3 regions of the Nocardiopsis sp. CA-288880 genome follow, and region 1 is predicted to be linked to each of the others. Evidence: riboswitches for the same ligand, from Rfam matches in the RefSeq annotation. Region 1 holds a riboswitch; each other region holds the start of a gene.
The links. A riboswitch is a leader RNA that binds a small molecule or an ion and turns the genes downstream of it on or off. The one in region 1 is predicted to bind thiamine pyrophosphate.
Positions count from the first base shown of each region.

Region 2: it holds a riboswitch for thiamine pyrophosphate, as region 1 does, so the genes downstream of both, ACQPYD_RS27540 (ECF transporter S component) here and thiD (bifunctional hydroxymethylpyrimidine kinase/phosphomethylpyrimidine kinase) in region 1, are expected to answer to the same signal.
Region 3: it holds a riboswitch for thiamine pyrophosphate, as region 1 does, so the genes downstream of both, thiO (glycine oxidase ThiO) here and thiD (bifunctional hydroxymethylpyrimidine kinase/phosphomethylpyrimidine kinase) in region 1, are expected to answer to the same signal.

Region 1 is NZ_CP192105.1:5,926,697-5,936,144, forward strand. Features, by position in the region: gene ACQPYD_RS25605 (acyl-CoA synthetase) at 1-1,421, shown strand, start outside; gene ACQPYD_RS25610 (DUF368 domain-containing protein) at 1,832-2,752, shown strand; gene ACQPYD_RS25615 (DedA family protein) at 2,779-3,477, shown strand; TPP riboswitch at 3,583-3,680, shown strand; gene thiD (bifunctional hydroxymethylpyrimidine kinase/phosphomethylpyrimidine kinase) at 3,669-4,475, shown strand; gene ACQPYD_RS25625 (alanine/glycine:cation symporter family protein) at 4,609-6,048, opposite strand; gene ACQPYD_RS25630 (DUF6457 domain-containing protein) at 6,281-6,526, opposite strand; gene ACQPYD_RS25635 (glycosyltransferase family 4 protein) at 6,772-7,908, shown strand; gene ACQPYD_RS25640 (pyridoxal phosphate-dependent aminotransferase) at 8,045-9,370, opposite strand.
Region 2 is NZ_CP192105.1:6,383,026-6,392,473, forward strand. Features, by position in the region: gene ACQPYD_RS27525 (enoyl-CoA hydratase/isomerase family protein) at 1-571, opposite strand, end outside; gene ACQPYD_RS27530 (energy-coupling factor transporter transmembrane component T family protein) at 626-1,417, opposite strand; gene ACQPYD_RS27535 (ABC transporter ATP-binding protein) at 1,414-2,910, opposite strand; gene ACQPYD_RS27540 (ECF transporter S component) at 3,016-3,627, opposite strand; TPP riboswitch at 3,738-3,845, opposite strand; gene ACQPYD_RS27545 (transglycosylase domain-containing protein) at 3,940-6,303, opposite strand; gene ACQPYD_RS27550 (alpha-1,4-glucan--maltose-1-phosphate maltosyltransferase) at 7,039-9,009, shown strand; gene treS (maltose alpha-D-glucosyltransferase) at 9,117-9,448, shown strand, end outside.
Region 3 is NZ_CP192105.1:1,919,692-1,929,139, forward strand. Features, by position in the region: gene ACQPYD_RS08430 (response regulator) at 1-448, opposite strand, end outside; gene pknB (Stk1 family PASTA domain-containing Ser/Thr kinase) at 628-2,595, opposite strand; gene ACQPYD_RS08440 (thiazole synthase) at 3,076-3,858, opposite strand; gene thiS (sulfur carrier protein ThiS) at 3,861-4,076, opposite strand; gene thiO (glycine oxidase ThiO) at 4,085-5,293, opposite strand; TPP riboswitch at 5,322-5,435, opposite strand; gene ACQPYD_RS08455 (Rv2175c family DNA-binding protein) at 5,543-5,920, shown strand; gene thiE (thiamine phosphate synthase) at 6,053-6,721, shown strand; gene ACQPYD_RS08465 (zinc-binding dehydrogenase) at 6,992-7,996, opposite strand; gene ACQPYD_RS08470 (SDR family oxidoreductase) at 8,149-9,042, opposite strand; gene ACQPYD_RS08475 (DUF418 domain-containing protein) at 9,111-9,448, opposite strand, start outside.

The sequences.
Region 1 (9,448 bases):
TCCCGGTCAACGTCAATTACCGCTACGTCGCGGGCGAGCTGCGGCACGTCCTGGCCGACTCGCACGCGGTCGCGCTGATCGCGGAGGACTCCCTGGCGTCCACGGTCGAGGCCGTGCTCCCGGACCTCCCCCGGCTCCGCCACGTGGTGCTCGTCGCCGACGGCTCCGTGCGCGTCGCCGAGGGGGTCGGCTACGAGGAGGCGCTGGCCGCCGCGCCGGAGGGCGCGGCCCTTCCTCCGACCAGCGGCGAGGACCACTACCTGCTCTACACCGGGGGCACCACCGGCTATCCCAAGGGGGTGCTGTGGCGGCAGGCCGACATCTTCCGCGCCGCCCTGGAGCGGCGCTCCCCCGGTGCGCCCCGGGCCCGGACCCTGGACGACGTGGCCGGGCGCGCCGCCCGGTGCTTCCCCCAGCGCATGCTGGTGCTCGGCCCGCTCATGCACGCCGCCGGGCAGTGGAACGCCCTGAGCATGCTGCTGTGCGGCAAGCAGGTGGTGCTGTCCACCGACCGCAGCTTCCGGCCCGACCGGGTGCTGGAGACGGCGCACCGGGAGGGCGTGCACACGGTCCAGCTGGTGGGCGACGCCATGGCCCGCCCGCTGGCCCGGCACCTGCTCACCGAACCCGGCCTGTGCCCGGACCTGACCGCCGTCCGCTCCGGCGGCACACCGCTCACCCCGCAGGTGCGCGGCCTGTGGCGCGCCTGGCGCGAGGACGTCGCCCTGGCCGACTCCTACGGGGGTTCGGAGACGGGCGTGTGCGGTTCGGCGACCGCCGCAGAGGGGAGCGGCGGGCCGGACGGCGCCGTGTCCCTGGAGGGGGCCGCCGACGCCCGCAGCTTCACGATGGGCGGCAGCATCGCGGTGCTGGACCAGGCGCTGCGCCCGCTCCCGCCGGGCTCGCCCGAGGTCGGCCGGATCGCGCGCACCGGCCGGATCCCGCTGGGCTACTACAACGACCCCATCACGACGGCCCGCACCTTCCCCACCGACGCCGACGGACGCCGCTGGGCCCTGTCCGGCGACTTCGGGACGCGGGCCGAGGACGGGTCGATCGTCCTCCTGGGGCGCGGGAGCGCCGTCATCAACACCGCTGGGGAGAAGGTGTACCCGGAGGAGGTGGAGGCCGCCCTGAAGGCGCACCCCTCGGTGGAGGACGCGATCGTGGTGCCCGCCTCGGACGAGCGGCTCGGCCAGAGGGTGACGGCCCTGGTCTCCCTCGCCGCGGGGGCCCGCCTGGAGGAGTCCGTCCTGCTGGACCACTGCCGCGTGCGCCTGGCGGGGTTCAAGGTCCCGAGGACCGTCCACTTCGTGGACCGGGTGCGGCGCACGGCCGTCGGCAAGCAGGACTACCGGTGGGCGGCGTCGGTGGCCCGGGACGAGGGCGGGGTCCCGCGTCCGAGCCCGCTGCGGTACTGACGGCCGCGGTCCGCGGAACTGCCCGGCGCGGGGGCGGGGGCGGCGGCCGCCCTGTGGAGGACCACACCCTGTCACTGAGACGAAGCACAGTTTTCGGATGCTATCCAGCTGCCCTGCCACAGGGCCGAAAATTAAGACATCCCAGGACAAAGGCCACGTAAGGGTTCTGCCATGCCCTGCTTCGGCGGCTCAAGGCGGGGTGCGGTCGTCCACAACTCTCCTCAGCGGCTGCCCACAGCGGCCTCCGCCCCTTGTACCTTAGATCCCGACGGCCGCGATCTCCGGCCGATTCGGACAGTCTCCTTTTCGCCTCATCCCCCACCCGTCGCACATTCGCGTGCGCGGGCGAGACCCTTAGGACGGAGGAAGGCGCACCTCTCCCGGACCCCGGGTCGCGTCCAACTACCCAGATGGCCAATTCCGCAGGCTCCTACCTCGTCAACGCGGTGCGCGGCGGCGCCGTGGGCGCCTCCGAAGCCCTTCCCGGTATCAGCGGCGGGACCGTCGCCCTCATCGTCGGCCTCTACGACGAGCTCATCGGCGGCGCGGGCCACACGGTCAGCGGGATCAAGCGGTACGTCACGGACGTCCCGCGCGGGCGCGGCAGGGCCCGCGCGCAGCAGCAGTTCCGGCAGGTGGACTGGGGCGTCCTGGTTCCCGCGCTGGTCGGCATGGCCGTGTTCCTGGTCCTGGCCGCCCTCCTGCTGGCGCCGCTCGTTGACGCCTACACCCAGTACGCCTACGCCCTGTTCTTCGGCCTCGTCCTCGCGTGCCTGTGGATCCCCTACTCCGGGGCGGGCCGCCCCTGGAGGGCCGGGCACTACGCCGTGGCGCTGGTGTTCGCCGTGGCCGCGTTCGTGCTCACCGGTCTGCCGGGCGCCAACCTGCCGGCCCACCCGGCGGTCGTCTTCCTCGCCGCCGCGGTGGCCGTCTGCGCGCTCGTCCTGCCGGGGCTGTCCGGCTCCTTCATCCTGCTCACCCTCGGGCTCTACGAGCCGACGATCAGCGCGGTCGGCGACCTGGACATCGCCTACCTGGCCGTCTTCGCCCTGGGCATGCTCACCGGCCTGTCCCTGTTCGTGAAGCTGCTCCAGCACCTCCTGGAGAACTTCCACCACATGACCCTCGTTGTACTCACCGGCCTCATGGCCGGTTCGCTGCGCGCCCTGTGGCCGTGGCAGACCGAGTCCCGCGAGGTCGTCACCCCCACCGACGTCCCTGTGACAGTCGTCTTCATCGTCGCCGGTTTCGTGATCGTGACCGCGGCCATCGTCTGGGAGCACCGCAAGCGCTCCCGGGCCGAGGCCGCCCGCGTCGCGGCCGGCGTCTGACCGGAAAGAACGGAAAGCCACTTCTCATGACAGCGAATCTGTGGACGGCGTCGAACCTGGCGATGGAAGGCGAGGTCGTCCACGAGTACGAGGGCTTCATCGGCTGGGTGCTGAGCCTGATGACGACCCTGGGCGAGCCCGGCGTCGGCGTGGCCCTGTTCATCGAGACCTTCTTCCCACCGATGCCGAGCGAGGCGGTCCTGCCCGGTGCGGGCTTCCTCGCCTACGACGGGCACATGAACGTCTGGCTCGCCATCCTGTGGGCCACGATCGGCTGCCTGGTCGGCGCCTGGGGCTTCTACGCGATCGGCGCCCTGCTGGGCCGGGACCGCACCAAGTGGCTGGTGGAGAAGACCCCCCTGCTCGAGGTCGAGGACTTCTACAAGGCCGAGCGCTTCTTCGCCCGCTTCGGCGGCCTCGCCGTTCTCCTGGGCCGGTGCGTGCCGCTGGTGCGCAGCTTCATCTCGGTCCCCGCCGGCATCGAGCGGATGCCCATCCTCAAGTTCTCCGTGTACACCGTGATCGGCTCCGCCGTCTGGAACTCGATCTGGATCGGCCTCGGCTACGCCTTCGGCCCGGCCATCAAGCCGATCCTGGTGCAGTGGAGCGGCCTCATCAGCAACATCGTGCTGGTCGTCATCGCCCTGCTGTTCCTGTGGTTCGTCATCGCCCGCGTCCGCAAGCTGCTCAAGGCCCGGTCCGCGGACAACGCCCCCACCCTCTGAACGGCGCCGGCAGCCGTACGGGCCCCTCGGGCCCGCACGTCCGGAACACATACGCCGGCCCCCTCGGGTCGGCCGCATACTGAGCGGGGCCGCCCACGCGGCGGCCCCGACGGCGCGGGGTGCCGGTGAGTCCACCGGCTGAGAGCACACCCGTCGAACCTGCCCTAGTTCGTACTAGCGAAGGAACGCCCATGAGCGCGTACAACATCGTGTCCATCGCCGGCAGCGACCCCAGCGGGGGCGCCGGGATCCAGGCGGACCTCAAGGCCTTCTCCGCACACGGCGCCTTCGGCATGACCGTGGTCGCGGCCCTCACCGCCCAGTCCACGCGCGGCGTCACCGGGGTCCACCCGATCCCCGCCGAGTTCGTCGTCCACCAGATGGACACCCTCTTCTCCGACGCCACGGTGCACGCGGTCAAGGTCGGCATGCTCGGCACGGCCGAGGTCACCGAGGCCGTCGCCGAGGCGATCGGGCGCCACGGACTGCCCCACGTGGTGGTGGACCCGGTGATGGTGGCCAAGAGCGGCGACCGCCTGCTGGAGCCCTCCGCCGTCGACGCGCTGCGCACCCGGCTGCTGCCCCGGGCGGACCTGGTCACGCCGAACCTGCCCGAGGCGGCCGACCTGCTGGACGAGCCGGAGGCGGCCGACCTGGCGGCGATGCACGGCCAGGCCCTCCGACTGCTGGAGTTCGGTCCGCGCGCGGTCCTGCTCAAGGGAGGCCACCTGGCCGGCGATGACTGCGTCGACATCCTCGCGACCAAGGGCTCCGCCCCGGTCGAGTTCCGCTCGCCGAGGGTCCGCACCCGCAACACGCACGGCACGGGGTGCACCCTGTCCTCCTCGATCGCGGCCCTGCTCCCGCAGCGACCGGACGCGGCCTCCGCCGTGGGCGACGCCAAGGCCTACCTGACCGAGGCGCTCCGGCGGGCGGACGAGATCGACGCCGGAGGCGGGCAGGGGCCCGTGCACCACTTCCACGCCTGGTGGAAGTAGGACCCGTCGGCCGGGGAACGGCACCGACGCCCTTCCCCGCGGGGCCGGGCCCGGCGGCGCTGCCGCCTCCGCCGGGCCCGGCCGCGTTCGCGGCGGCCGCGGCCGGGGGCGCGGCGGGCCGCCGGTCGTGCCGCTACCCCCGTACGGGCTCCATGACCGCGTCCGGGTCCCGCCAGTCCGGGTGGGCGAAGAACTTCCTCGTCTCCGCGACGACCACCGGGGACAGCAGGAGCAGCCCGATCAGGTTGGGCAGGGCCATGAGGCCGTTGGCGATGTCGCTGAACAGCCACACCGCGTCGATCTGCGCCGTGGCGCCGACGTAGACGACGGCGATGAACAGCAGCCGGTAGGGCACGACGAGCGAGCGCCCCGCCAGGTACACGACGCACCTCTCGCCGTAGTAGGCCCAGCCGATGATGGTCGTGTAGGCGAAGACCACCACCGCGCAGGCGACGAACACGGGCCCCAGGCCCGCCAGGTCCGGGCTGATCCGGCCGAGGCCGACCTCCATCGCGGAGGTGGTGAGCAGGACCCCCTTGTCGCTGCCCTCCACCCCCGCGGCGTCGGGGTCCTGCCACACCCCGGTCGTGATGATCATCATCGCGGTCAGGGTCAGCATGATCACGGTGTCGACGAAGGTCTGCGTCATCGCGACGAGGGCCTGGCGGACCGGCTGGCCGGTCCTGGCCGCCGCGGCGGCGATGGCGCCGGTGCCCATGCCGGACTCGTTCGAGAAGATGCCGCGGGAGACGCCCTGGCGGATGACGTACATCAGGGTGGCGCCCGCGAACCCGCCCGCCGCGGAGGTGCCGGTGAAGGCGTCGCCGAGGACCAGTGCGAAGGCGGGGCCGATCCGGTCGTGGTGCACCGCCAGGACCAGCAGGTTCATGAGGACGAAGCCGATGATCATGAACGGGACCACGGCGGAGGCGACCCGGCCGATCCCCTTGATGCCGCCGAGGACGACCACGGCGGTCAGCAGCATCAGGACCACGCCGACGACCCGCTGGTCGGCGCCGGTGGCGTCGTTGACCGCCTCGGCTACGGCGTTGGCCTGGGTGCCGTTGCCGATGCCGAAGGCGGCGACCGCCCCGAAGACGGCGAACGAGGAGCCGAGGAGGACGCCGAGCCCTCCGGGGAGGCCCCGGCGCAGGTAGTACATCGGGCCGCCGGCCTGCTCGCCCCTCTCGTCCGTGACCCGGTACTTCACCCCGAGCAGGGCCTCGCTGTACTTGGTGGCCATGCCCAGGACGCCGGTGACCCACATCCAGAAGAGGGCTCCCGGTCCGCCGAGTCCGATGGCCAGGCCCACCCCGGCGATGTTGCCGACGCCGGTCGTCGCGGCCAGGGCGGTGTTGAGGGCCTGGAAGTGCGAGATGTCGCCCCTGAGGTCCTCACCGCCCTCCTCCCGCCGGACGAGGGCGAGCCACAGGGCGTGGGCGAGCCGGGTGAACTGGAGCGCCTGCAGCCGGATCGTCAGGTAGACCCCGGTGACCAGCAGCAGCGGGAGGAGGACGAGCGGACCCCAGACGACGCCGCTCAGTACTCCGGCCATGTCGAGCAGCAGGTCCACGGGGCTCTCCGTCTCGGTGCGCGCGTCGGCCCGGCGCCACCGGCACGACGAGGCGGGGGCCGGCGGTCCGGGGGGTCGTGCCGACGCTAGTGGAGACCGCGCGGCGTCGCCGGGAAATCGCGGCAACACGCGGCGGAGCCGTGTCCCCCGCTCCCCGGGGCCTCCTCACCGGGGGCCGGGGGCCCGCCCGCCGGACGCCCCGGTCCCGGAGGCGCGTGTGGGCGGGCAGCGGTCAGGAGTCGTCCTTGTGGGAGAGGGCGAGCCTGCTCAACACCTCGGCGGCCCGGACCGGGTCGGCGCCCCGGCCCACGGCGACGCCGAGCAGGTAGGTGGTGAGCGGGGCGGCGGGGCGGGCCACCGAGTGGGCGGCGTCCTTGGCGAGGTCGAGGACGCGGTCGACGTCCTCCTTGCCCAGGGGCTCCGTACCGGTCAGGTCCAGTTCACGGCGGACGGCTTCCGCCCATTCGACGAGGGTCACCGGGCGACTCCTAGGAGAGGGATGGCGGTCACGTCAGGCGATCATAGCCACCCGGGTGTCACCGGGCGGCCACAGGCGCGCGCGGGCGGGTCACCGTCCGATCGCCCGGCCCACGCCTGCGCTTCGGGAGGGGTTCCCCCGGCGCCGGACCGCGGTTCATCCGGCGGCCCTAGTGTCGGCACCAGCCTTCCCCCGGCGTTGGGAGCCCCCGCATGCCACCGACCGAGCCCTCTCAGCCGCTTCGCGTGGCGATCGTGACGGAGTCCTTCCTCCCGCAGGTCAACGGGGTGACCAACTCCGTCTGCCGGGTCGCCGAGCTGCTCGCCTCGCGCGGGCACCGGGCCCTCGTCCTGGCTCCCGGCCCCGGACCGTCCTCCTACGCGGGCTTTCCCGTGGTCCGCATGCCCTCGCTCCCCCTCCCCTTCTACCGGGACTTCCCCGTGGGCCTTCCCGCCCGGCGCACGATGACCGCGGCCGTCCGCGCCTTCGCCCCCGACGTGCTGCACCTGGCCTCGCCCGCCCTGCTCGGGTCCGCGGCGGTGGAGACCGCCCGCCGCTGGGCCCTCCCGACGGTGGCGGTGTTCCAGACCGACCTCCCCGGCTTCGCGGCGCGCTACGGCCTGCCCGGCGGCGACGGCGTCTGGTCCCTGCTCAAGCGCACGCACTCCGCCGTCGACCGCACGCTCGTCCCCTCCTCGGCCGCCATGGAGGCGCTGTCCGGACGCGGATTCCCCCGGCTGGACCTGTGGCGGCGCGGTGTCGACGCCCGCCGGTTCTCCCCCGCCCACCGCGACGACGGCCTGCGCCGCAGGCTCGCGCCGAACGGCGAGACCGTCGTGGGCTACGCGGGGAGGCTGGCCCGGGACAAGCGGGTCGACCTGCTCGCCCACGTGGCCCGCCTGCGCGACATCAGGCTTGTCGTGGTCGGGGACGGTCCCGAGCGCTCCCGCCTGCGCCGCCGCCTGCCCGACGCCGTCTTCACCGGGCAGCGCACGGGCTCCGAGCTGTCCCGGCTGTACGCGTCGATGGACGTGTTCGTCCACACGGGGGCCGACGAGACGTTCTGCCAGGCCGTCCAGGAGGCGCTGGCCTCGGGGGTGCCGGTGGTCGCCCCCGCCGCGGGCGGGCCTCTGGACCTGGTCGTCCCCGAGCACAACGGGCTCCTGTTCGCGCCGGACTCGGTCCGCGAGCTGCGCGTGGCGGTCGGGCGCCTGGCCCACAACAGGGCCGTGCGGGAGAGGATGGCCGGGCGGGCCCGCGCCTCGGTGGAGCACCGCAGCTGGGAGGCGGTCGGCGACCAGCTCATCGGCCACTACCGGGCGGTGATCGCGCCCAGCCGCGAGCTGGCGGCGCGGGGGACCGACACCGCGCGGTCCGCCTGAGCGCTTCGGGCCGGCGGGGACGGCCGCGGGCGGGGGCCGGACAGGGCTCCGGCCTCCCCCGGAAGGAGCGTCCGGGGGAGGCCGGAAGAGTGTGCGCCCGCCCCGCCCCCTTCCACGGGGCGGACGCCGGGATGGTCTAGCCGACGGTCTGGGCGGTGGCCCGGGCCCGCGTGACCACGGCGCTGGGAGCGGCGTCGAGCAGCATGGCGAGGACCTCGTCGAGCCTGTCCAGGTGGGCGCGGATCCAGGGCAGGGCCAGCGGGTCCGTGGCGGCGAGCGCGGTGTAGCGGCGCTCCTCGGACTCCCCGTAGAGCAGGCTCGTGGCGACCCTCATGCGCAGGGCCCCGGCCCCCTCGCCGAATTCGAGGGCGGGCAGGACGCCCATGCCGAAGCGGTCCAGGAGCAGCCCGGTCAGCGCCGGGCCGGTGGTGACGCCGTGCAGGGCGGCCAGCCTCTCGCGGACCGGCTCGAAGTCGGGGTAGAGGTAGAACGCGGCGCGCGGGGCGGCGACGGTCGCGCCGGCGCGCTCGAAGGCCCCGGCGACCGCGCGGGCCACGATGCCGTGCAGGCGGCTGCTGCGGTCGATGTGGTCGACGAGTTCGACGGGCTCGGTGAAGGCGTGGGAGGCGGCCTCCTGGACGGGGGCGGCGGGGCTGGACCAGATCTCGCTGGCCACGCCCAGCAGCCCGCCGCGCAGCCGGTGGCCGGCCTCGGAGTCGGGAAGGCGCAGCACGCCGATCCGCCATCCGCCCAGGGCGAGGTTCTTGCTCAGGCCGGTGGAGACGACGGTGCGCTCGGGCGCGTACTCGGCGGGGCTGTGGATCTGGACGGGGTCCTCGCCCGGGCCCGCCGGATGCACCAGGTCCCGGTAGATCTCGTCGGAGATGATCAGCAGGTCGAGCTCGCGCGCCACCTCGGAGAGCCTGCGGACGGTGTCGGCGTCGGCCACGGTCCCGGTGGGGTTGTCCGGCAGGGTGACGATGACGGCGTTGACCGTCCGCCCCTCCTCGCGGGCGGCGGTCACCGCGGCGTGCAGGAGGTCGGGCTGCGGCACGCCGCCCTGGCCGGTGGCCGTGGGGACCAGGATCGGCCGCTGGCCGACCAGTCGGCTCTGCGCGGCGTAGCTGACCCAGCTGGGCGCGGCGATCGCGGTGTCGCCGCCGATCTCCAGCAGGAGGCTGTACAGGAGCGGCTTGCTGCCGGGGCCCGCGATGACCAGGCCGGGGTCGGTGGGCAGTCCGCGGCGTTCCCAGTAGCCCGCCGCGGCCTCCCGCAGGGCCGCCGACCCGGCGACGGGGCCGTAGGCGTTGGCGCCGTTGCCGGCGGAGAGCTGGTCGCGCATGACCGGGTGGACCGGGAGCCCGGCCTCGCCGAAGCCCAGCGGCAGAACGCGCACCCCCTGGCGCCGCTTCTCGGCGAGGGCTTCGTTGACGGCAAGGGTGGCGGACACAGTGACGGTCATGGACGACTCATCTCCGGCTCATCGTTCGGCGCTCGACCGCGCCTCGGTGCGACGGTCTGTCATGCCTCACCCTGCCCC
Region 2 (9,448 bases), 460 kb from region 1:
CCCGGTAGACGTCCCCGTCCGGGACGACCTCGTCGGCCAGCCCGGTGCGCCCGGCCTCCTCCGCCCGCACGTGCCTGCCGCTGAAGATCATCTCCTTGGCCCGGGCGGGCCCGATCAGGCGCGGCAGGCGCTGGGTGCCGCCCGCGCCGGGGATGACGCCGAGCTGGATCTCGGGGACGCCCAGCCGGGCCCCCTCCCCCACGACCCGGAAGTCGGCGGCCAGCGCCAGCTCCAGCCCGCCGCCGAGGGCGTACCCGGTGACGGCGGCCACGACGGGCTTGGGGATGCGGGACACCAGGGTCAGGGCGTTCTGGAGGTTGCGCCCGTACTCCAGCATCTCCGCGTGGGTGCGGTCCGCCATCTCCTTGATGTCGGCGCCCGCCACGAACACGCGCTCGCCGCCGTAGAGCACAACCGCTCGTACGGCGGGGTCCGCGGAGACCCTCGTGGCGGCCTCGGCGATCTCCGCCGTCAGCACGGCGTTGAGCGCGTTGACCTTCGGCCGGTCCAACCGGATGACGGCCACCGCCGGGTGGTCCGGATCGGTCTCCACACGCACGAACTCGCCCACGAACTCCACCTCTTCCACTTCGACGTCACTGTCCGGGCCACCTAATCACCCGGGTCAGGAGAACAGCAGCACCAGGGTGCCGAGCCGCGCGGACAGCGCGTACGCCCCCGCCAGCAGCAGGGCCGCACCCGCGAGCAGGAGCGTGTCCCCGACCCGCCAGCGGCTCTCCCTGGCCCGTGTGCGGGGCCCCGTGCCGAACGCCCTGGCGTCCATCGCCGTCGCCAGCAGGGTCCCCGTCCGGATCGACCGCACCAGCAGCGCGAACAGCCTGCCGAAGAACAGCGTGACCATCCGCACCGGGTTGCGCCCGGCCTCCAGTCCGCGGGCCCGCCTCGCCAGGGTCACGGTCCGCCACTGGTCGGCCAGCAGGGGGATGAGCCGCAGCGCCGCCAGCACGCCCATGGCGGGGCGCTCGGGCACCCCCAGCCTCTGCACGAGCCCGTCGGCCATCTCCGTCGGATCGCTGCTGACGGCCGCGAGGAGGCCGGGGAGGGCGATGGCGAGCAGGCGCACCGCGGCGCCCAGCGCCCCCTCCGCGCCGTGCTCGCCGTACAGGTAGTTGACCAGCCCGCTGGAGAGTCCCATGAGCAGGAAGGGGCCGCCGAGGACGAGCAGGGTGCGCCGGTCGATCCCGCTGAAGGGCAGGACCAGCAGAACGCCGGCCAGCACCACCCCGCCGGTGACCGCGTCCACGGCCGGGACCAGTCCGAGCCCCAGCAGCAGCGCGGCCAGCAGCTTGGCCGCCGGGTTGAGCCGGGCGAGCCAGTGGCGCGCTCCCCCGGCGCCCGGCGCGTCCGGGGCGGGGACGCCGCCGCCCCCGCGGCCCCGGTCCTCCGAGACGCTCACAGCTTCGCCTCCCCCGCCGTGCCCGGGACCGCGCGGCCCTCCGCCACACGCACCCGCGCGTCCGCGAAGTGCCGCAGGAGGAGTTCGTCGTGGGTGGCCACGACGACGGCGCACCCCTCGGCCCTCAGCCCGCCCAGCAGCTCGACCAGCTCCGTCCACGTCCGGGTGTCCTGGCCGAAGGTCGGCTCGTCCAGGACGAGGACGCCGGGCGCGTGCGAGGGGCCGGAGCTGAGCGCAGTGGCCACCGACAGCCGCCGCTTCTCGCCGCCCGAGAGCGTGTAGGGGTGGGCGTCGGCCAGGCCGGTCAGGCGCAGCCGCTCCAGCAGCTCGTCCACCCGCCGCTCTGTCCCGGCCCGGTCCGCCCCGGCCCTCCGCGGGGCGAACCGCAGCTCGTCCCGCACGGTGCCGGTGACGAACTGGTCCTCCGCGTGCTGGAACACGGTGCCCACGTGGCGGGACAGGAGCCGGGCGGGCCATCGCGCCAGCGGCCGCCGGTCGGCCTCCGCCAGGGGGCCGCGCGGCAGGACCGCGCCCCTGTGGGGTCGGGAGAGCCCCGCCAGCAGGGTCAGCAGCGTGGACTTGCCCGCCCCGTTGGGGCCGGTCAGGGCGGTCGCCGTACCGGCCGCGACGGAGAGGTCCACCCCCTCCAGCACGGTCCTCCGGGGCGGGGCGCCCGCCCCCAGCTGGAAGGGGGTGCGCGCGGTGACGCCCACCGCCTCGACGCGGGGGCCGCCGCCCGGCGCGGGGGCGAGGCCGGGGGAGGGCTCGTCACCGGGGACCCACACGCCCTGCTGCGCGAGGGAGCGCCCGTGCGCGGCGAACACGGCCGCCGGATCGCCGTCGGCGACCACCCCGCCGCCCGGCTCGACGACCACGACCCTGTCCACCAGCCCGACCACGTCGGCGACCCGGTGCTCGACCAGGAGCAGGGTCGCCTCGGTCTCGGCGAGCAGGCGTTCCAGGACACCGCGCACCAGGGCGGCCCCGGCGGGGTCGAGGTTGGCGGTGGGCTCGTCCAGGAGGAGCAGGCGCGGGCGCATGGCGAGCGCGCCGGCGACGACCAGTCGCTGCTTCTCCCCGCCGGACAGCGCGCCGGTGGGGTGGCGCCGCCCGTACGGGAAGCCGACCGCGTCGAGCGCCTCGTCCACCCTCGGCCAGATCAGGGCGGGGTCCACCCCCAGGTTCTCCGGGCCGAAGGCGACGTCGTCGCCCGCGCGGGCCATCACCAGCTGCGTCTCCGGGTCCTGGCCGACCAGGCCGACGCCTCCGCGGCCCCGGTCGGCGGGGAGGCCGTCGACCAGCAGCGTCCCCTCCTGGTCGCCGTTGAGGGCGCCGTCGGGGCCGGTGAGTCCGGCGAGGGAGTGCAGCAGGGTGGACTTGCCCGACCCGGAGGCGCCGAGCAGCAGCACGCGCTCACCGGGCTCGACCGTGAGGTCCACCCCGCGCAGGGCGTACGACTCGCGGCCCGCGTGGCGCCACCCCCAGCCGGACAGCTCGACGCGTGCGCCGCCCCCTCCGGGGGAGCGGAGGGGGGCCGGCGCGGCGGGGTGCTCCGCGGTCGCCCCCGCGGGGCCGCGGCGGTCGTGGTCGGCCACGGGTCAGCCCCTGGCCGACGGGAAGGGGGCCAGCGCGCCCGACCTGGCCAGCGCGGTGGTGAGGAGGCGGGCGCCGACGCCCGCGATGACCGCCGAGCTGATCACGACGATGACGCCGTAGACGAGCTGGAAGTGCAGGGGCCAGGTCACGTTGTAGACGATGTTGTCGCGGACGGCCGGGGAGAGGCCGGCGGCGGCCGCCGCGAGCACGGCCGCGCCCATGCCCCAGCGCCGGTAGCCGAAGGCCAGGAAGACCAGCTCGGGGAGGAGGCCCTGGAGCGTCCCGTCGATGATCACCATGACCCCCCACTGCGTCCCCAGCACCGCCGACACCAGGGAGGCCGCGATCGAGGTGAGCAGTGCCGCGCCGGGCTTGCGGACGACCAGCCCGCCGAGGACGCCGGAGATCAGCCACATTCCGTAGACCGCCGCCTGCGCGGGGGGAAAGCCCACGAAGAGCGGGGTCGTGACCGACCAGACGATGTTCCAGAGCCAGAAGACGACGCCGACGGCGACGCCGATCACGGCTGCCACGACGATGTCGACGGTGCGCCAGCCGCGCAGCCGTCCGAGGACGTCGCGCCAGAATCCGGTACGCCCGGTCTCGGTGCTCATCAGGTGGTGTCCCTTCGTCGGGGTGGACGAGGGCCCATGTGGCCAAGAGCGACGCCGGAGGACGTGCCGCGCGCCGGGTCCGTCCCGGGTGCGCGGGAGCACGCCGCCGGAGACGGGTTCCTACGACTTCCTTCGCTGGCATGACCCAGATCAGGTGTGTAAGGGTCTGCGGCCGGGTGCCGCACTCTCAGCGCTCACGCGCTCCCCTGTCGGTTTCCCTCCATTATGCGTCAACAACGGGGGCCGCGGGGTGTTCCCTCCCCACGGCCCCCGTTCCGGCCCCCGTCCGACCCCGCCCGCCGGCGGGCGCGGTCAGGCGTCGCCCTCGTCGTCCCCGCCCTTGGGGGGCGTCGCCGACGGGTTGCCGAACGCCTTCGGCGACGGGGCGAAGCCCTCGGCCGGCAGGTCGGCCGTGGCCCCGCGCATGGTGGCCTGCCAGATGGGGCCCGGCAGCGTGCCGCCGTAGACGATGCCGTAGTAGCGCCCGCCGATCGTCACGCCCTGGAGCGGGTTCTCCTCGCCGCCGCGCATGTCGCCGACGACCACGGCCGACGCGAGGTTCGGGGTGTAGCCGGCGAACCAGGCGTAGGCGGCGTTGTCGGTGGTGCCGGTCTTGCCCGCGGCGGGGCGGCCGAGGCCGAGGCCGTTGGCGGTGCCGCCCTTGAACGTCTGCTGGAGCAGGTGGTTGACCCCGTCGGCGACGTCGCGCCCGACCCTGCCCTCCTCGCAGTCGGTGCGCGCCGCGACCTCCCGGGTGCCCTCGGCGCCCTCGCGGCCGATCCGCACGGAGACCACCGGGACGGGCTCGCAGTAGGTGCCGCGGGCGGCGAACGTGGCGTACGCGTTGGCGACGGTCAGCGGGGACACCTCCTGGTCCCCCAGGGTGAAGGAGCTCCAGACCCCCAGCGGCTGGCCGTCGGCGCGGTGGATGCCGACCCGCTCGGCCATCTCCGAGGTCTCGCAGAGGCCGACGCGCTCCTGGAGCTGCGCGAAGTAGGTGTTCACGGACCCCTTGGTCGCGCTGATCATGTTGTGCCGGCCGCCGTCGCTCTCCCCGGCGTTGCTCACGCTCCACCCGGACATCACGCCGCCGTCGCAGTTCTCGAGCCCTCCGACCGAGACGCTCTCGGGGGAGGAGAAGCTGGTGCCGTAGCCCAGCCCGGAGTGCAGGGCGGCTGCCAGGGTGAACGTCTTGAACGTCGACCCCGCCTGGTAGCCGAGCGAACCGCCGGCCTCGCTGTCGACCGCCAGGTTGATGGAGGTCGTGCCGAGCGCCTCGTCGTCGAACCCGTAGCGCAGGTTCTGCGCCATGCCCCGGATCCGGCCGGTGCCGGGCTCGACGATGGCCTGGGCGGAGAACTTGGTGGACTCCTCCGCCGGGACGTACCGCTCGATGGCCTCCTCCGCGGCCCGCTGCGCCTTCCCGTCGAGCGTGGTCCGCACGGTGATGCCGCCCTTGGTGAGCGCCTCGTCGCGCTCCCCCTGGAGCTCCCCGAGGATGTCGGAGCCGCGCAGCCAGCGCATGACGAAGTCGCAGAAGAACGGCTGCTCCGAGTGGTAGCAGCTGCCTCCGCGCGGGGTCGGGTCCAGCGCGAGCCCCCGGCTCGAGTACTCCTCGACCTGCGCCGCGTCCAGGTGGCCGGTCGCGCCCATCCGCTCCAGCACCAGGTCGCGGCGCTCGCGCGCGGCCTCGCGGTTGTTGAGCGGGTCGTAGAACGAGGGGCTGCGGACGAGCCCGACGATGGTGGCGGCCTGCGCCGGGTCCAGGTCGGCCGCGGAGACGGAGAAGTACCGCTGGGCCGCCACCTCGATGCCGTACGCCCCCGCCCCGAAGTAGGCGAGGTTGAGGTAGCCCTCCATGATCTCGTCCTTGGTGAGGCGGTCCTCGATGTCGATGGCGTGGCGCAGCTCCAGCAGCTTGCGGCCCAGGGTCTGCTCACTGGCGCGCTCCACCTCCTCCTCGGTGGAGGCCTGCTCGATGAGCAGGTTCTTGACGTACTGCTGGGTGATGGTGGACCCGCCCTGGGTGTCCCCCTGCGCGGTGCGCATGGCGGCCCTGATCACGCCGCGCAGGTCCAGTCCGGAGTGCTCGTAGAACCGGTCGTCCTCGATCGCCATGAGGGCGGCGGGCACCCACGGGCTGACCGCGTCCAGGGGCACCACCTCGCGCTCGCGGTCGGCGACCTCCGCGATCGGGTTGTGGTCGACGTCGGTGAGGAGCACGCGCTCCGCCAGCGGGGAGATCTCCAGGTCGCTGGGGAGGGCCATGAAGGCGGCGGCCGTGTCCCTTCCGATCAGCCCCAGCCCGCCCACCCACGGCATGACCAGCGCGGCGGTCAGGAGGCCGGCGACCGCTCCCGTGCCCGTGAGGCGCAGGACGGCGTCCTTGCGTCCCCCGTCCGGGCGGTCGCCGTCACCGGCGCCCCTCCCGTGCTCCACCGCGTCGCCGAGTGCGGTCACGCGCTCCCGGAGCCGGTCCACCAGGGGGAGGACGGCCCGGTCGGCCCACCTCCTCCAGCGCGGCGCTCCGGACGCGCCGCCGGCGGCCGCGCCGGGCCCGCCGGCCCCCCGGCCGGGGCCTCCCGCCTCCCGTGCCTCCCGCGCGTGCCGCGGGGCCCGGCCCTCGTCCGGGCCCCGCTCCCCCCGTGCAGGACCGTCCTGGTTCGGCTCCGTCACGTCGCCCCCCTCGGCCGTGTGACGCCCCGTCCGCGTCGCGCGCGCGGAGCAGGGCACTGCGACCTCCACGCTCGCAGGGGCACCGCAAAGCCCGGGAGGCCGAATCGGGCGTGTCATCGAAAAGCTTGCCCAATCCACGGCAAAGCGCCCGGCCCCGACGCGTCGGCGGGAGGTCGCGAAACGGGGGCGCGGCCCACTCGTCATCCGGGCGAAACAACCTCGGCGGACGGCGCCGCGGCGGGCGCGCCCGAATTCGCGACAAAAGGGCCCGGGGCGATCATTCCGACACACCCGCGTGTCCGGAATACGGCCCGGCGGACCCCGGGTGCATTCGGTGATCCCTACCCAGGACGGCCCACCGACCAACACGACCGACGAATTTTCCGTCCTTTCACCACAGACCATCAGAAAACAACCACAGAGGCAGCTGAATCCCCTGTTTCCTTATGACTGATATGTGCGGTTTACCCAGGTGAAACCCGACAAATACCAGGCCCCAAGCCTTCCGGCCAGTGTGATGAGGAACACACAAATTATCCGGCCCCGACACTCCGCCAAACACCACAAGAGGGCAGACGATAGACAGCAGAGGGAACCGAAGCCGTAATCCGGACAGTTCTCGTTCCGGATCTTCGTTAACTCCGTCTTGCGTCGGATTAACAACAGGTTATTTTTGCCTGCCATAAACCGCTCGCGCTCAGAAACGCCCGAACCACGACAATTACGGTGTAGCCAGTGATCGGACGCCTGCCCATCCTCGACATCTCTCCAGACAACGACCTCGGTCCGGTGAAAGCAGTTCCCGGGGAACGCTTCACCGTGGGAGCGACGGTCATCCGGGAGGGCCACGACTCCCTCGCCGCAGGGGTCGTCGTGTACTCCCCCCGGGGCCGCCGCGAACGCCTCGTGCCCATGCGCGAGCACACGCCCGGCACCGACCGCTACGAGGCCGAGATCAGCCTCCCCTCCGAGGGGACGTGGTCCTTCTCGGTCGAGGCGTGGACCGATCCCTTCACCACCTGGCACCGCGTCGCCCGGGTCAAACTCCCCCTGGGCCAGGACACCGGGCCCGTCCTGGAGGAGGGGGCCCGGCTGCTCGCACGCGCCGGCCGGCGCGTGCCCCGCAACCCCGCCCTCACCAGGGCGGCCGAGGTCCTGAGGGACGCCTCTGCGGCCCCGCTGGACCGCTTCGCCGCGGCGATCACCCCCGAGGTCCTGGACGGGATGGAACGCCACCCGATCCGCGAGCTGGTCACCAGGTCCGGGCGCACCGGGGTCGTCGTCCACCGCGAGCGGGCGCTCTTCGGCTCCTGGTACGAGTTCTTCCCCAGGTCCGAGGGCGCCCAGGTGGACACGGCCCCCGGACAGGAGCGCTCGGGGACCTTCGCCTCCGCCGCCAAACGCCTGCCCGCCATCGCCGGCATGGGCTTCGACGTCGTCTACCTGCCCCCCGTCCACCCGATCGGCACGAGCCACCGCAAGGGCGCCAACAACGCCCTGTCCGCCGGCCCCGGCGAGCCCGGCTCGGTGTGGGCGGTCGGGTCCGCAGCGGGGGGCCACGACGCCGTCCACCCGGACCTGGGCACGCTCGCCGACTTCGACGCGTTCGTGGGCGAGGCCGCCGAGCACGGCCTGGAGATCGCCCTCGACCTGGCCCTCCAGTGCTCCCCCGACCATCCGTGGGTCGCCGAGCACCCCGAGTGGTTCACCACCCGGGCCGACGGCTCCATCGCCTACGCGGAGAACCCGCCCAAGAAGTACCAGGACATCTACCCCCTCGACTTCGACAACGACTTCGAGGGCCTGTACACGGAGATCCGGCGCGTCGTCCGGCACTGGATCGACCACGGGGTCCGGATCTTCCGGGTCGACAACCCCCACACCAAACCGGTCGTTTTCTGGGAGCGGCTGCTCGCCGACGTGGCCCGGGAGCACCCCGACGTGCTCTTCCTCGCCGAGGCCTTCACCCGCCCCGCCATGATGCGCACCCTGGCCAAGGTCGGGTTCCACCAGTCCTACACCTACTTCACCTGGCGCAACGGCAAGGACGAGATCACCGACTACCTCACCGAGCTCACCGGGGAGACCGCCCACTACCTGCGCCCCAACTTCTTCCCCTCCACACCGGACATCCTCAACGCCTACCTCCAGCACGGCGGACGGCCCGCCTTCGAGGTCCGCGCGGTGCTGGCGGCGCTGCTCTCCCCCTCCTGGGGCGTCTACTCCGGCTTCGAGCTGTGCGAGAACACCCCCGCGGCCCCGGGCAGCGAGGAGTACCTGGACTCGGAGAAGTTCCAGTACCGGCCCCGCGACTGGGCCGCGGCCGAGGCCGCCGGGGAGTCCATCAGCGGGCTCATCACGCGGCTCAACGAGCTGCGCCGCTCGCATCCGGCCCTGCGGGAGCTGCGCAACCTTCGCTTCCACCACGTCGACCGGCCCGAGCTGATCTGTTTCTCCAAGCACCGGCCCGGAGCGGGGCCCGGCGACCCCGACGACGCCGTCATCGCCGTCGTCAACCTCGACCCGCACCACGCCCACGAGGCGACCGTGCACCTGGATCTGCCGTCCATCGGCCACACGTGGGAGGAGGAACTCGAGGTGACCGACGAACTGACCGGTCGTTCCTACACCTGGGGCGCGGACAACTACGTCCGCCTCGACCCCGCGACCGGGCCGGCGCACGTGTTCACCGTCAACGGCAGATAGCGGCCCCGGACCACGGACCGGGGCCGGCGGGCCACCCCCGCCGGCCCCCGCCCGTGCCCGGAACGCCCGTTGACCCGATGTCGAACATTCTTGGTGGGGAGCAGCAGATGAGCAAAGACGAGCACGGCCCCGGCGGACGCGTACACGCCGAACACGGTCCGCTCGCCCCGGCCACCGGGGCCGCCACCGGCCCGCTCATGTCCTCCGGCGGCACCGGTGACCCCTACTGGTACAAGCACGCCGTCTTCTACGAGGTACTCGCCCGGGGGTTCTTCGACTCCAACGGCGACGGCACCGGCGACCTCGCGGGGCTGGTGCAGAAACTGGACTACCTCCAGTGGCTCGGCATCGACTGCCTCTGGCTGCTGCCGATGTACGAGTCCCCTCTGCGCGACGGCGGATACGACATCTCGGACTACTTCAAGATCCTCCCCGAGTT
Region 3 (9,448 bases), 3.6 Mb from region 1:
GGACGCGGTCGGACGACGACAGCCTGCGGTACTCGCCCAGCACGAGTCCGGCCAGACCCGGGGTGTACACGGCCTCGCCGGTGTTCACGCGGCGCACCGCGTCGAGCAGCTCGTCCCGCCCCGCCGACTTGACCAGGTAGCCGGTGGCCCCGGCCTTCACGGCCGCCAGCACGTCGTCGCCGGCCCCGCTCGCGGACAGGACCAGTACCTGCGGGGGCTCGGGCATCGCGACGAGGCCCGCCGTCAGCTCGACCCCGGTCATGTCCGGCAGGTGCAGGTCCACCACCGCCAGGGTGGGGCGCGCGGCCGGGGCGATGCGCAGCGCCTTGGCGCCGTCGCCCGCCGTCCCCACCACCTCGATCCCGGCCTCGCCCAGGTCGCGCGCGACCGCCTCGCGCCACATCGGGTGGTCGTCCACCACCAGTACCCGGATCTCCTCGGTCGCCATGCAGGGACCCTATCCCGACCGGGGCGGCCCCGTGCCGGCGGTCCGCGGGCCCGTGCGGGACGTGTCGGCGCAGGGGCGCGCCGGCCCCGCCGCCGTCCGGGGGGCGGAACGGAGCAGGGGCGTGCGGGCCGGACCGGCCCGCACGCCCCTGCCCGCACGCCCGGTCCCGGGCATGCGCGTCAGTCGTCCTCTTCGAATTCCCCGAAGTCGATGCCGCCCGGGGTCGCGGTGATCGTGATCTCCGTGCCCTCCGGCGCCTCGCCCGTGTGCGACTGGTGGGAGACCACCCTGCCGCCGAGGACGCGCTCGACGTTCACGTCGAAGCCCGCGTCCTCCAGCTCCTCCTCGGCGTCCCGCACCGGCATGCCGACCACGTCGGGGATCGTGACGCCCGGGGGGCCGGTGGAGACGGTCAGGGTGACCTCGCCGTTGGCTCCCACGCTGGCGCCGTTGTCCGGGCTCTGCCGGATCACGAGGCCCTCGTCGACGTCCTCGCTCTCCTCCTCGACCACCCTGACGGTCAGACCGAGCTCCTCCAGGGCGGTCCGGGCGGCGCCCTGCTCCTGGCCGACCACGGCCGGAACGGAGATGCTGCGGCTGACGGTGACCGTGACGGTGCCCTCCCGGTCGGCCTCGGCGCCCGCCTCCGGGTCGGTGGAGATCACCTCGCCGGGCGGGACGTCCTCGTCGTCGACGTCCACCTGTTCGAGGTTGTCCGGGGAGAACCCGAGGTCCTCCAGCGCCGCGAGGGCGTTCGCGGCGTCCTCGCCCGCCAGGTCGGGCATGGTCACGTTCTGCGGGCCCTGGGAGACGTACACGGTCACCTCGTCCCCGGGCGACAGGCGCTCGCCCTGTCCGGGATCGGTCCGGCCGACGCTGCCCGGCTCGGCGTCGCTGTAGACGGGCTCCTCCGCGAGCGTGTAGACCAGCCCCTCGTCGAGGATGGCCTCGCGCGCGGCCTCGGGGCTCTGCCCCACCACGTCCGGCACGGACTCGAACCGCCCGACGAGGAACCACCAGCCGGTGAGGAGCAGCACCAGTGCCAGGGCGGCGGCGCCGATCCCGATCAGCAGCCCGCGGCGCCGCGGGGCGTCGCGCTCGTCCGGGTAGTCGTCGTAGTCGTCCCCGTCGTAGCCGTCGTCGCGCAGCCCCGCGCTGTTCATGTCCACGACCATGGTGGCGTTCTCGGTGCCCGGTCCCGCCCCGCCCGCGATGAGCTGGGGGGCGGTGACGGACGCCGTCGCGGCGGTCGGGGCGACGGGTGCGAGCGGCGCCTCGCCGCCGGGGGCCTGCGCCGGCAGGCGGTGCAGGACCTCCAGCACCTTGGCCAGGTACTGGCCCGCGTTGCCCGGACGGTAGCGGGGGTCGCGCTCGGTGGCCTTGGTGACCAGCGCGTCCACCTCGGGCGGGAGGCCCGGAAGGAAGTGCGAGGGGCGGGGCACGTCCTCGTTGACGTGCTGGTAGGCGATCGCGATGGGCGTCTCGCCGGTGTGCGGCTGGCCGCCGGTCAGCAGCTCGTAGAACATGATGCCCGCGGCGTACACGTCGCTGCGGGCGTCGGCGACGCCCTTCTCGATCTGCTCCGGCGCCAGGTAGGCGGCGGTGCCCATGAGGGTGCCGGTCCGGGTGAGGCCCTGGTTGGACTGCTCCACGGCGCGCGCCAGGCCGAAGTCGGCCACCTTGACCCGGCCGTCCTCGGTGAGGAGGACGTTCTCGGGCTTGACGTCGCGGTGGACCATGCCCGCCTGGTGGGCGGCGCCGAGCGCGGCCAGGACCGACGCCATGACGTTCAGGGCCTCGTGCGGGGACAGGCGTCCGCGGGCCTTGAGCAGGTCGCGCAGGGTGCGGCCGGGCACGTACTCCATCGCCAGGAACACGTGTCCCTGGTCCTCACCCTGGTCGAAGACCTGGACGACGTTGGGGTGGGAGAGCTTGGCGACCGAGTGCGCCTCGTTGATGAAGCGCTGGACGAAGGTGGGGTCCTGTGCCAGCGACGGGTGCATCACCTTCAACGCCAGGCGGCGGTCCAGCCTCAGGTCGTGGGCGACGTAGACGGTCGCCATCCCGCCTCCGGCGATCCGGGACTCGACGAAGTAGCGTCGGTCGAGGGTCGCGCCTACGAGCGGGTCGGAAGTCGTCATGTCCACGGCGGAGTAGTGTCCTTGCTGCGGGGAGCGCGGGCTGTCGCGGTTGGTGGCGCGTACCCGACACCGGGTGTCGAACCGACACGATAGCGGAAGCCCACGCCAGGTCTGCCCCGCGGTTCGCGGTCGCGTCGCGCCTCCCCACCCTCGGTGGCGGGCGTTCGCGCCTGGTTCATCGGCGAGCGTGCGGTGCCCTCCGTCGGGCCGCACACCCATCCCACGTTAGGGGACGGTTCCAAACGTTCCGGGAACGGCGCTCCGGACCTCGCGGGCCCGGTGCGCGCCGGGCCCCCGGTCCGGGAACCGGGAGGCCCGGTCCCCGCGGCGTCGCGGCCCCGGAGGTCCGTCCCGGCGGGACGGCCCGGGTGGGACCGGTCACGCCCGGACGGAACACGCGCCCCGTGCGCCCCGGCCCGGCGCGACACGCGGCCGGCGGCCCTCCCGGGGCGTGCGCGGCGGCGGGCCGCGCCCCGGCGCCGGGCGCTACTCCACCGCGGGGGACGACGCGAGGGCGTGCCGGCGCACCGGGATGCGCCCGGCCAGGCGGGCGCCCCGGCCGGCCCGGACGGCGTCGCGCATCGCGGCGGCCATGCGCACAGGGTCCTGCGCGCGGGTCACGGCCGTGGCCAGCAGGACCGCGTCGCAGCCCAGCTCCATCGCGAGGGCGGCGTCGCTGGCGGTGCCGATCCCGGCGTCCACGATCACGGGGACACCCGCGCCCTCCACGATCAGTTCGAGGTTGTGCGGGTTGCGGATCCCCAGCCCGGAGCCGATCGGCGCGGCCAGCGGCATCACCGCCGCGCACCCCAGCTGCTCCAGGCGCCGGGCCAGCACCGGGTCGTCGTTGGTGTAGGGCAGGACGGTGAACCCCTCGTCCACCAGCTGCTCGGCGGCGTCCAGGAGCTCCACCGGGTCGGGCAGCAGGGTGTGCTCGTCCGCCACGACCTCCAGTTTCACCCAGTCCGTGCCCAGGGCCTCGCGTCCCAGCCGGGCGGTGCGCACCGCGTCCGCCGCGGTGAAGCACCCGGCGGTGTTGGGCAGCGCGCGGATCCTGTTGCGGGACAGCACGTCCCACACCGACCCCCGGGCGCCGGGGGAGACCCTGCGCATGGCCACGGTGGTCAGCTCGGTCCCGGAGGCCACCAGGGCCTCCTCCAGGACCTCCAGGGAGGGCGCCCCGCCGGTGCCGGTGATCAGCCGCGAGCCGAAGGAGGTCCCGGCGATCACCAGGGGGTCCTCGACGTGTCCGGTTCCGTGTCCGCTCATGCTCAGCCTCCCTGGACCGCGGTGAGGACGTCCACGCGGTCGCCCGTGCCCAGCGCGCCGTCCGCCCACGCGGCCCGGCGCACCACCTCGTCGTTGACGGCCACGGCGATCCCGCCGGGGATCGTGCCGCCGCCCGGCGCGGTCAGGTCGCGGACGACCGCCTCCACGGTCGTGCCGTCGGCGAACTCGCGGAGGTCGCCGTTGATGATGAGTTGCACTGCCTCTCCTACTCCCACGTCGTCGTGTGCGCGTCGCCGGACGCCCGGTCCGCGGCGAACCTGCGCGCGTACTCCGGCAGGGCGCCCGTGGTGAGGGCGCGCGCCATGGCCTCCCCGGTGGCCGGGGTCAGCAGGACCCCGTGCCTGAAGTGCCCCGCGGCCAGGTGCAGGCCGGGGACCCGGGTCGGCCCCAGCAGGGGCTCGTTGTCCGGTGAGCCCGGGCGCAGTCCCACACAGGTCTCGGTGACCTCCAGCTCGGTCACCCCCGGGACGAGCTCGCGCGCGTCCCTCAGGACCTGCCAGAGGCCCCCGGCGGTGAGCGAGGTGTCGTAGCCCAGCTCCTCCTGGGTGGCGCCGATGACCACCTCTCCGTCGGCGCGCGGCACCAGGTAGGTGGTGAAGCCCCTCACCAGGCCCCGGACCGTGCGGCCGACGAGGGGCGCCTCTCCGGCCGGCACCCGGGCGCGCAGGAGCTGGCCCTTGACCGGGCGCAGCGGCGGCACCACCGGTTCGGGCACCGTGACGCGGTCGCTCCAGCAGCCTGCGGCCAGGACGACCTGGTGGGCGGGCAGGACCCGGCCGTCGTCCAAGCGCACGCCCAGCCGGGAGCCCCCGGGGCCGGGGGCCGTGACCTCCTCCGCCCGCCCGGCGGTCTCGGTGACTCCCGCGCGTCCGCCCGCCGCGGCCAGGGCGCGCAGCAGCAGCCGGGGATCGACGGAGTGGTCGTCGGGGGCGAGCACTCCGCCGCGCACGGACGGGGCGAGCACCGGCTCCAGCCGGCGGCACTCGCGGCTCGTCAGGCGCTCGGTGGCGATGCCCAGGCGCTCCTGGAGCCGGTGCAGGTCGGTGAGGACGGCCATGTCGTCGCGGTCGAAGGCCACCAGGAGGGTCCCGGTGGTGCGGTAGCCCACGCGGATCCCGGCGGCCGCCTCCAGTTCGGCGACGAACCCGGGGTACATGCCCGCGGAGCGGACCCCGAACTCCATGAGGGGCTCCTCGCCGAACACGGCCTCGGTGGCCGGGGTGAGCATGCCCGCCGCGACGGTGGAGGCGGCACGGGCGCCGGCGGGGCCGGTCACGGGGTCGGGTTCGACCAGGGTGACGCGGAGGCCCTCCTGGGCGGCCCGCCAGGCGGTGACCCTCCCCACGAGGCCGCCGCCGACCACGACGACGGTCCGCTCCGGCGCGTCCCCGGGGCCGTCATTGGTAGGACGAATCGTTGCGCGGCGGGGGTCGTTCTTCGTGCGCACGGCGCTGTTCCCACTCCCTTCGCCGGCATGACCCGGATCAGGTTCGTGCGGTCGGAGGCTCACAGCCTCCCTCTCAGCCGGGTCCCACCCGGCTCCCGCGGGATGTGCAGAGGTCTGTCCCCATCCTAGAACCTCCTCCCGGAATGCGTGGCAGTGGTGGGGATCTCCACGGCGCCCGGCCCCCGCGGCCCCGGAAGGTGTCCGGGCCCGGTGCGGATGTGGCAGATTGGGAGGGTGACACGAAGCGACATCGACATCGACACGCTGGTCGGCGAGTGGCTGACCCTGAAGGAGGCGGCCGCGCCGCTCGGCGTGAGCCCCAACCGGATCAAGACCCTGATCCGCGAGAACCGCATGATGGGTGTGGTCCGCGGAGGGCAGCTGTCCGTCCCCGCCGCCTTCATCGACGGCGACGACCTCGTCAAGGGGCTGCCCGGGACCCTGGTGCTGCTGACCGACGCGGGCTTCTCCACGGAGGAGGCCCTGCGCTGGCTCTTCACCCCCGACGACACCCTGCCGGGCACGCCCATCCAGGCGATGCGCGAGAACCGGGGCACCGAGGTGCGCCGCCGCGCCCAGAGCATGGCCTTCTAGCGCGTGGTCCGTGGGCGCTCCCGGCGGGCGTCGGCGGACGCGGGTCCGGAACGATCCGCGGAACGCGGCGCGGCGCGCCGTCGGGCGGCCTCCCCTCGGGGGGCCGGCCGGCGAGGGCCTAGGGTGGGCGGGGTGAGGACCAGCCACGGAACCAGCCTGCGCAAGCGCCTGGACGCATCCCTTCTGTACCTGTGCACCGACGCCCGGACCGGGCGCGGTGATCTCGCCGAGTTCGCCGACGCGGCCCTGGCTGGAGGGGTGGACATCATCCAGCTCCGGGACAAGGGGCTGGAGGCCCGCGAGGAGATCGCGGCCCTGGAGGTCATGCGGGAGGCCTGTGAGCGGCATGGGGCCCTGCTTGCGGTGAACGACCGCGCGGACATCGCCCGCGCGGTGCGCGCCGACGTCCTGCACCTGGGCCAGCGCGACCTGCCGGTGCCGATGGCCCGCGACATCATCGGGGCGGACCCCGTGATCGGCCGCTCCAACAACGACATCGCGGCTGCCTCCTCCTCCGCGGAGGAGGCCGGGAGCGACTACTTCTGCGTCGGCCCCACCTGGGCCACCCCCACCAAGCCGGGCCGCCCCGCGGCGGGCCTGTCCCTGGTCGAACGCGCCGCCGCACTGGGCGCGGACCGCCCGTGGTTCGCCATCGGCGGGATCGACGCGACCAACATCGACGCCGTGGTGGAGGCGGGCGCCCGCCGGGTCGTGGTCGTGCGCGCGATCACCGAGGCCGAGGACCCCCGGGCCGCCGCGGCCGGGCTGCGCGAGCGACTGACCGCCCGCACCGGGGGCTGAGCGGAACTTCCCGGCCCCGCCGGGCCCCGTGAGGGCGAGGACGCCGTCCCGCCGCCGGGGGAGGGGGCCGGGGCGGCGGCGCCACCGCGGCCCCCGCGCGGACCGGTGGCCGCGGTCGCCGCGCTGAGCCCCGTCGACGGCCGCCCGCGCGTCCGCGCCCTCCCGGCCGGCAGGCTGTTCGGGCGGTGCGTCCGCCCCGCCGCCGGGGGAGGGGCCCCGGGACGGCGGCCTCGCGGCCGCGCGCCCGGCCGGTGGTCCGTCCCACCGGCCTCACGGCACGAGGAGCACCTTGCCCAGGACCCGGCGCTCCTCCAGCGCCCGGTGGGCCTCCTCCGCCCGCTCCAGGGGCAGCGTCAGCCCCACGTGCGGTCGCACCCGCCCGGAGCGGGCCATCTCCAGGATCCGGCGCACGTCGCCGCTCGGCCCCTGCTTCCCGTCCTCCAGGTCGAAGAGGCCGAACACCTCGATCCCGCGGCGCTCCGCCTCCCCGGCGTCCACCTCGGAGAAGCGGCCCCCCGCGGAGCCGTAGGAGAGGAAGCGTCCGCCGTCGGCCACGGCGCCGAACGCCGCCTCGCCGAGGTCGCCGCCGCTCCCGTCCAGGACCACGTCGGCGCCCGCGCCGCCGGTGGCCTCGCGGACCCGCTCCACCCATCCGGGCTCGGAGTAGTCCACGACCGCCTCCGCCCCCAGCCCACGGGCGAGGGCCAGCTTCTCCGGGCCCCGGGCGGCTCCCACGACGCGCGCCCCGGCCGCGGCGGCGAGCTGGACCGCCAGGCTGCCGGCCCCGCCCGCCGCCGCCAGCACGAGCACCCACGTGCCGGGGCCGAACCCGCCGCTGCGCTCCAGCGAGAGGGCGGTGGGCCCGTCGTGCAGGAGCGCCAGCGCCTGCTCCGGGTCCAGGCCCTCCGGGACGTCGACCAGTCCCGACGCCGGGACGGCGACCCGCTGGGCGTACCCGCCGAAGGGGGGCACGGGCTCGCCCCCCTCGGGGGCGGCACGGCCGGTGTCGGTGACGACCAGCGCGCCGACCCTCTCCGGGGCCACCCCCTCGCCGACCCGGACCACGGTCCCGGCCACCCCCGCGCCCGGCACGTACGGGGGCTCCACCGGGAAGTAGTCCAGCCCCCACCCGCTGCGGACCAGCGTGTCCAGGTACATCACGTTGGACGCCGCCACCTCCACCACGACCTGCCCGGGTCCCGGCTCCGGTTCGGGCACCTCCCGGGCCACCAGGACCTCGGGGCCGCCGAACCCGTCCACCCGTACCGCTCGCATACCAGATCTCCTCGCTGTCGCGCCGTGCTCTCCGCCGGCGGTGCCCAGCCTGGTACTTCAAGTAATATTGAGGTCAAGTCCCGGTGCGGGAGAAGCCCCCGGGACGACGAAACCGCCGCGCACGGGGCGCGGCGGTGGCGGGCGGGCGGTGCTCAGACCCCGACGTGCGACAGGGCGCTCGGATGGCGCCGGAGGAACCCCTCGATGGACTGGGCCGGGTGTCCGGTCAGCTTGGGCACCGTCGGGGCGACCTCGTCGAGCTCACCCGCGGCGATCGCGGCGTACGACGAGGCCCATCCCTCGACGGCCCACTCCGGGGCGCCGGTGGCGCGGCGCGACTCCAGCGCCTCCTCCCAGGTCTCCGGCACGTAGCGGACGGAGCGGCCGGTGAGCGTGCCCAGCTTGTCGACCGTGGCCCCGAGGGTCAGGGCCTCCGGGCCGGTGACGTCGTGGGTCGTGTCCTCCGAGGCGAGCGCGGTCGCCGGGTCGGTCAGCACCGCCGTCGCCACGTCCGCCACGTCGTCACGGGACACCCACGCGACCCGGCCGTCACCGGCCGGGCCGCGCACCACGCCGTCGTCCCCCACCCAGCCGGGCAGCAGGTCCAGGTACAGGCTGGGTCTCAGGAACGTGTACCGCACCCCCGTCGACCTGATGTGGGCCTCGGTGTAGAAGTGCGTGCGCGCGAACGTGAACACGGCGGCCGGACCGGCCCCCAGGAAGGACAGGTAGACGATCCGGGACACCCCCGCGCGGACCGCCCCGTCCACCGCGCTCAGGTGGACGTCCATCCGGTCCTCGGACTCGGTCGCCGAGACCAGGAACAGTGTGTCCACACCCCGGCAGGCCCGCTCGAAGCCCGCCGTGTCCTCGTAGGCCGCCATCGCCGCGGTGCTGCCCGGGTACTCCGGCGCCCGGTTGATGTCGCGCACGATGAGGCGCTGCGCCAATCCGAGCCGTGCGATCCGGGCTGCCACCCGCCCGCCCAGCGCCCCGGTCGCCCCGGTCACACCTATGGTGTGGTTTGTCATGTGATCGTCGCCCATGACACCCCATCCTGAGGTACGAGGGCCTGCCGGGCACTCATCGGCACGCGGCTTTTTGCGCGTCCGGGTCAGGGGGTGGTGCGCTCTTGGCCCTTCCCCCCGCCGGGCCCCGCGGGAGGACCTGTGCCGTCGCCTCCGGGAGCGCCCTCCGACGACCCCCGTCCGGTCCCCCGGTAGGCCAGCCGGCGCAGCAGCACCTCGGCCGGGCCCCGCCTGCCCGCGCGCTCCAGCGCGTACGCGCCGGCCACCGTCACCAGCCAGACCCCCACCGCGAACAGGAACATCGACCACGGCGACAGGTGGGCCGCGACGCCCAGCCCCCAGGCGGTCAGGACCGGCGCGCACAGGACCGACTGGGCGAGGTACGCCGACAGCGACCGCTTGCCGGTCGCGCTCAGCGCGGTCG